DNA from 2 places in the Paenibacillus dendritiformis genome. Region 2 is predicted to be linked to the other one. Evidence: riboswitches for the same ligand, from Rfam matches in the RefSeq annotation. Region 2 holds a riboswitch; the other holds the start of a gene.

Region 1 (3,683 bases), 2.9 Mb from region 2:
CGAGGGCGAAGTTGCCCGGCACGAGGGCAAGATCGGCGCTGTCGACGGCACGCGGCAGCTGGGCGGCTTCGATCGGCTGCAGCACGAGCTGCTTCGGGTTGTCCTTGACGTCCTTCTCCGAGACGCGCAGCGGATCGATGTCGTCCTTGATCGTCAGGAGGCCGGCATCCTGCAGCAGCCCCAGCGAACGGGCCAGATTGGTCGGATCGTTCGCCAGCGCGACGGTGCTGCCCTCGGCGATCTCGTCGAGCGAGTTGTATTTCGAGGAGTAGATGCCCATCGGCGCCGTCGGTACGGCGATCAGATCGGTCAGCTCTAGCTTGTTCTCCTTGGCGAAGTTATCCATATAGATTTTGTGCTGGAACAGGTTTGCGTCCAGATCGCCGTTGGACAGCGCCAGATTCGGCTGCACGTAATCTCCGAATTCGACGATTTCGATCGTATAGCCTTTTTTCTCCATAATCGGCTTGATCGCCTTCGTCAGCATATCGCTGTATGGGCCTGCGGTGGCCCCGAACTTCAACGTTCTGCTCTCCTCCTGCTTCGCATTGTCCCCGCCGCTGGAGGACGAACCGCTGCCGCAGGCGGCCAGCAGGCCGAATGTCAGGATAAGCGAGAGAAGAATGACTGTCTTTTTCATGATGATACCCTCCATAATATGTGAAATGATGTTGAAGCCTCCGTTAGCTTGCGTTAGCGCTTGTCTACCTTTTTGGCCGCGAAATCGCCGGCATATTGAATGAGCTGCACAAGGCAGATAAGGATGATGACGGTGGTGAACATGACCATATTGTCATAGCGGTAGTACCCGAAGCGGATCGCCAGATCGCCGATGCCGCCTCCGCCGATCGTCCCGGCCATGGCCGAGTAGGCCACAAGACTGATGGCCGTGATGTTGATCCCCTGGACGATGCCGGGCTTCGCTTCGGGAAGCAGCACATCCTTGATGATCATCCACGGCGTGGCCCCGATCGACACCGCCGCTTCGATGACGCCCTTGTCGATCTCGCGCAGCGCGGTCTCGACGAGCCGGGCGAAGAACGGGACAGCGGCAACCGATAACGAGACGGATGCGGCCGTCGGGCCGATGGTGGTGCCGGCGATCAGCTTCGTCAGCGGCAGCAGCGTGACGAGCAGGATGATGAACGGAATCGACCGGATCATGTTGACGAAGAAGCCCAGGATCACGCGGGTCAGGCGGTTTTCCAGGAACAGTCCTTTATCCGTCACAAATAATATTATTCCAATAGGAAGACCCAGAATTAAAGCGGCAACTAATGAGATGCCCACCATATACAAGGTCTGAAAAAACGCCTTGTACAGATCGGGCAGGATCTGTATGAGGGAGTCCATCTTATCTGATTACCTCCAGTCGGTGCGTTCGCGATGCGATATAATCCATGGCCCGCCGGACTTCGGCCGGGTCGCCGTTCAGCTCCAGGATAAGGATGCCGAGGGGCGCATCATGGATATATTCGATTTTGCCATGCAGGATATTGCCCATGACGTCGAACCTCTTCAGCATATCGGTAATGACGGCTTCCTCCGCCTGCGGGGCGACGAAGTGAACCTTGACGACGGTGCCGGCGCCGTTCCGGAGCAAGCGGTCGGGCAGCTCGAATTGGAACAGGCTGCTGATGAAGGAGCGGGTCATCGGATGCTGCGGATTCGCAAAGATATCATAGACAGGTCCCTCCTCGACGACGCGGCCGTTCTGCATGACCGCCATCCGATCGCAGATCGCCTTGACGACTTCCATCTCATGGGTAATCAGCACGATCGTCAGCTTCCATTCACGGTTGATCTTTTGCAGCAGGTCGAGGATGGACTGAGTCGTCTCCGGGTCGAGCGCGGATGTCGCCTCGTCGCAGAGCAGCACATGCGGATCGTTCGCGAGAGCTCTGGCGATGCCCACCCGCTGCTTCTGGCCGCCGCTCAGCTGCGAAGGATAGACGTCGCGCTTGTCGGCCAAGCCGACCATCTCCAGCAGCTCGGTCACGCGCGCTTCGATATCCGCCTTGGATGTCCGGTTCGCCTTGAGCGCGAAGGCGATGTTCTCGTAGACCGTCTTGGATCGAATCAGGTGAAAATGTTGAAAGATCATCCCGATTTTCAACCGGGCCTGACGGAGCTGCTCGCCCTGCAGCTTGGTCAGATCGACGCCGTCGACGAGGATGCTGCCCGAGCTCGGCTGCTCCAGCAGATTGATGCAGCGCAGCAGGGAGCTTTTGCCCGCTCCGCTTCGCCCGATGATGCCGTAGATGTCGCCCTTCTCGATATGCAGCGAGACATGATCGACACCGACGACCGTTCCCGTCTTGCTCCGGTACTCCTTGACGAGATTCCTTATCTCTATCATCTCTCTCACACTCCAATGTCCATCTGTATCGGCCCGTTCGTCCGGCATCCATTCCAGCGAATGAAAAAAGCCTCTTTCAGGAGAGAAAGAGGCTGCATTGCATCGCTAGGAACCACTTATCTCTCAGAATGCCGCGCATTCTGTAGGATTTAGCACCTTTTACCGCAAATGGGTAAGGTTGCCGGACGTCATAGGGCCTATTCCCTCAGTCGCTCTTGATAAGGTCAAGAAAATGAAATTGTCATGTGAGAATCATACACAGGATTGCGGCGGTTGTCAATTTTATTTTCATAGGATTAGTCGGGAATAGGCGGAGCGGCCTCTGCGGCCGCATGCTGCGCCTCCGGCGCGATCTCATACTGGGCGGGCGGTTCGGCCCCGAGCAGATGCTTCACGAAATAATCCCATTTGCGCCGGATGAAATAGCGGTTGGACTGAATGCTGTGATTGACGTTCGGCATGATGAGCAGATCGAAGTCCTTGTTCGCCCGAATCAGCGCATCGACGAGCTGCATCGTATGGGCGATATGGACGTTGTCATCCATATCGCCGTGCGCGAGCAGCAGCTTGCCCTTCAGATTGGCCGCCAGTCGGGCGTTGTCCTGACGGGCGTACCGCCCCGGATGTTCTTTGCCGGGCAGCCCCTGGAAGCGCTCGCCCCATGCCGCAATGTAGGCGCGCTGATCGTGATTGCCGGCCCCCGAGACGGCGACGGAATAGACGTCGGGATAGGTCAGGATGGCCCGGGCCGAGCCGTAGCCGCCTCCGGAGACGCCCCAGATGCCGACGCGCTCCGGATCGATGAACGGGTAGCGTTCGGCCAGCTGCGGGATGGCGGCGGCATGATCGGCCAATCCGGCCGCATGCTCCAGCCTGCCGTCGGACGTGTCATGGAACGCCTTCGAGCGGTACGGCGTCCCCGTCCCGTCCATCACGATCGCGGCGAAGCCGAGCTGGGCGAACGATTGGGCGCCGCCGGAGAAATCAAGGGGGGCCTCGAACAGGAACGACTTCGGCGTATTGAGAAGCTGGGGCCCGCCATAGAAATAGTCAATCAGCGGATACTTCCGCCCCGGTTCGCGGGATGCGGGAGGGACCAGAATGCCGTACAGATCCGTCTCTCCATCCGCGGCCTTGACCGTAAATCGTTCCGGCAGCTGATAGCCCTGCTCCAGCAGCAGCTCGATATCGGCCCGTTCCAGATCCCGGGCGAGGGTGCCGTCGTTGTGGCGCAGCACGGATACCGGGGGAAGATCGACGCGCGAATACGTGTCCGTGAAGCAGCTCAGATCCGGAGCGAAGGCGATCTTATGATCCGCATCCT
Region 2 (3,683 bases):
CACCGGCCTTCCCGATGGTCATGCCGAGCGTGCGCAAGGTGCATCCTTATCCGGAGACGGGAGTCCATTCGCTGGCCGCCGCCGTCGTCCGCGAGAGCTATTCGCGCGAGGCGATGCTGAGCGGCTTCCGGATTCTCGGAGAAGGCCAGCTCAGCCTCACCAAATTCCTGATGCTCACTGATCAGGATGTCGATCTGGACAATTTCGCGCAGCTGATGGAGAACGTATTGGAGCGCTTCCAACCGGAGTCGGATCTGTATGTGCTGAACAATACGTCCCATGATACGCTCGATTATACCGGGCACAAGCTGAACCATGGCAGCAAGGGCATATTGCTGGGTGTCGGCGAGCCGGTCCGCGAGCTCCCGCATACGTACGAGGGGGGACCGATCGACGAAATAACGGATGTGGCCGTGTTCTGCCGCGGCTGCCTGACGATGTCCGGAGCGTCCTATGAGGCCGAGCCGCAGCTGGCGCAACGGCTGATGGAGCGGTTGGCCGATCAGGAGACGCCTTGGCCGCTCGTCTTCCTGGTGGACGATGCGCAAGTGGCCCGCACGCAGCTCTCTTTCCTGTGGACGGTGTTCACCCGCTTCAACCCTGCTTCTGATATATACGCGCGGATGGAAGTCCGAAATCACCACATTGCGTATCAACTGCCGATTGTTATCGATGCGCGCATGAAGCCGGGCTACCCGGACGAATTGTTCCCGCGGGAAGATATCGTGCAACGGGTTGACGATCGTTGGAAAGACTATTTCCCGAACGGATACTAATCGGGGGTGGTCGCGATGCTGCGAAGCCTGTTCGGGGAAGAGCCCCGCAGGGACGAAGGCGCGTTGAAGGAAGCGATGGAGGCGATAGACCGCTATCTGTCGCATGTAAGGAAGCAGATGGACAACGGCGGGGATCCGGGTCACTACTGGCGCAAAATCGAAATCTGGACGGTCGGGCTTCGCACGTCGCTCGATGAGCTGGAGGAGAGCATCTATGCCTCCGGCAAGTATGCGGAGCGGGTGACGAAGAAGTACCAGGATGATATGAATGATAATGAGCTGGATGATTATTACCGTCACGTTTACTTTTATAAAAATGCATTCATCCGCATCTTCTCGATCCTGGACAAGCTGGGGACGCTTTTGAATGAGGTGCTGCGGCTGGAGACGGAGGAAATGAAGCCGTTTTTCTCTTACTTCACGGTGCTCCGCCGCCTGCACTTGACAGGCAGGCATCCGCGTCTTACCGACAAGCTGTCCGGTCTGAAGCAGCTTCATGGAGAAGCGATGCAGCGCTTGCGCAAGCGCCGCAATACCGAGATTCATTATATGAATGCGGAGATGCAGGACGATCTGTGGCAGCGGCACCGGAGCTTGAACAGCAAGCTGCGGCTGGAGGATATCCAGGCGAACATGAACGATGTGGAAGAAGGCATGCAGATGGTGTGCGGCGCGCTTACCGCTTCGTTCCGCGCGATCGTTACCCTGGAAAAATGAAACGTAAGGTAAAAAAAGTCAATTGACAATACCCGAGTAATATCATATACTTTGAATAATTTCATAACGATTTCTTATCAAGAGTGGCGGAGGGACAGGCCCTGTGAAGCCCGGCAACCGATCCTGCAACCCGTATTTGCTCGCAGCTTACCGCTGCCGCAAGATTGCAGGATGTCAATGGTGCTAATTCCTTCAGAACGGATAAGTTCTGGCAGATAAGAAAGGGCGCTAACCCATCTGGAATGAAGAAGTATGAGACAGCCCCCTTTTGGCATCTGCCAAGAGGGGGCTTTTGGCGTGAATATACAGAGATACGGGTCACCGCTAATTAGGAAGGGGAAAACTATCATTGATTCGTCTGGAGCATATCAGCAAACAATATGAAGCCAAAGGGAAGCTGTCCGGACCTCTCGCATTGAATGATGTCAGTTTGACGATAGAGCAAGGGGAAATTTTCGGCATTATCGGCCACTCCGGGGCCGGCAAGAGCACGCTGCTGCGCAGCATCAACCTGCTGGAGCGCCCGACCTCCGGGAAGGTGTTCGTGGATCAGGTGGACATGATGAAGCTGTCGAAGCGGGAGCTGCAGGAGCAGCGCAGCAAGATCGGCATGATTTTTCAGCATTTTAATCTGCTGTCCTCGGCGACCGTGTTCGACAATATCGCTTTCCCGCTGCGGCTGCAGAACACGCCTGCCGCCCAAGTGAAGGCGAAGGCGGATGAATTAATCCGTCTCGTCGGACTGGAGGAGCACCGCAATAAATATCCGGCGCAGCTGTCCGGGGGACAGAAGCAGAGAGTCGGCATTGCGCGCGCGCTGGCCAACGATCCGAAGGTGCTGCTCTGCGACGAAGCGACCTCCGCGCTCGATCCGCAGACGACGCAATCGATTCTGGAGCTGCTGCTCGATATTAACCGCCGCTTCGGCATCACGATCGTGCTCATCACCCATGAGATGCATGTCATTCAAGCGATATGCGATCGGGTCGCCGTCATTCATGCCGGCCAGATTGCGGAGCAGGGCAAGGTGGTCGACGTCTTCCTGAAGCCGCAGCATCCGGTGACGAGGGAGTTCATTATGGAGGAGCGCCATGACGCCGACCTGCAGCCGTGGATGGCCTTCCAGGGGCAGGCAGGCGACCATTCGCGCGTCGTCAAGATCAATTACTTGGGCGATGTCACTTATGAGCCCGTGCTGCAAACCGTCCTCACCGAAGCGGGTGTCCGCTTCACGATACTGCAGGGCACGATATCGCGCATGAAGGATATACCATACGGACAATTGGTCGTTCGTCTGGACGGCGGCCTGCCGGATGTCGAGCGTTCGCTCTCCGCGCTGAAGGATAGAGGACTTGAAGTGGAGGTGATCGCGTAATGAAGGATCTCGATTTCTCCAAAATCAACTGGGATGAGCTCGGTACGGCGACAAGCGACACGCTGGCGATGATGCTGTTCTCCGTGCTGTTCACGATCGTAATCGGGCTTCCGCTCGGCGTGCTGCTTTATTTGACGGGAAAATCAAAAGGAACGGCCGGAAGAACCGTATATTTCGGGGTCTCTTTTATCGTTAATATTTTGCGTTCCGCGCCATTCGTTATCTTGATGATTGCACTCATTCCAGTTACTCGGATGATCGTCGGCACCTCGATCGGGGTCGAAGGCACGATTCCGCCGCTCGTTATCGCGGCTGCGCCTTTCTTCGCCCGCCTGGTGGAGACCTCGCTGCGCGAGGTGGACCGCGGCGTCATCGAAGCCGCGCAGGCGATGGGCGCCTCCACTTGGCAGATCGTGCGCAAGGTGCTGCTGCCGGAGGCGATGCCGGGCTTGATCGCCGGCACGACGATTACGGCGGTGACGCTCGTCACCTATACGGCCATGTCAGGCATGGTCGGCGGCGGCGGTCTCGGGGACTTGGCGATTCGATACGGGTATCACCGCTATGAATTTGAAGTCATGATCATTTCGATTTTTATTATGGTGCTGCTCGTCCAAATCCTGCAATGGATTGGCGACGCGTTCGTCCGCAGATTCACCCGGAAGTAGCGGCCGCCGACGGCGGACAAGGTTCCGGCTGCGGATCACGACTGGAATTCGCCCGGTATCGGGCTTCCATATATACATGTAAAAAGCGCATTTTCAAAATGGGGAATTCGGGAGGAGAAGAGAGACATGAAAAAATGGACGTATGTA

The links. Region 2 has a riboswitch for S-adenosylmethionine ahead of L6439_RS05620 (methionine ABC transporter ATP-binding protein). Riboswitches for the same ligand answer to the same signal wherever they lie in the genome.
Region 1: another riboswitch for S-adenosylmethionine. It lies ahead of L6439_RS21865 (methionine ABC transporter ATP-binding protein); the one in region 2 lies ahead of L6439_RS05620 (methionine ABC transporter ATP-binding protein).

What each region holds. Positions count from the first base shown of each region.
Region 1 covers NZ_AP025344.1:4,927,721-4,931,403, reverse strand. The annotation lists gene L6439_RS21875 (MetQ/NlpA family ABC transporter substrate-binding protein) at 1-640, opposite strand, end outside; gene L6439_RS21870 (methionine ABC transporter permease) at 694-1,353, opposite strand; gene L6439_RS21865 (methionine ABC transporter ATP-binding protein) at 1,355-2,359, opposite strand; SAM riboswitch class I at 2,473-2,584, opposite strand; gene L6439_RS21860 (S9 family peptidase) at 2,656-3,683, opposite strand, start outside.
Region 2 covers NZ_AP025344.1:1,275,917-1,279,599, forward strand. The annotation lists gene L6439_RS05610 (UbiD family decarboxylase) at 1-776, shown strand, start outside; gene L6439_RS05615 (Cthe_2314 family HEPN domain-containing protein) at 792-1,493, shown strand; SAM riboswitch class I at 1,565-1,715, shown strand; gene L6439_RS05620 (methionine ABC transporter ATP-binding protein) at 1,843-2,868, shown strand; gene L6439_RS05625 (methionine ABC transporter permease) at 2,868-3,536, shown strand; gene L6439_RS05630 (MetQ/NlpA family ABC transporter substrate-binding protein) at 3,663-3,683, shown strand, end outside.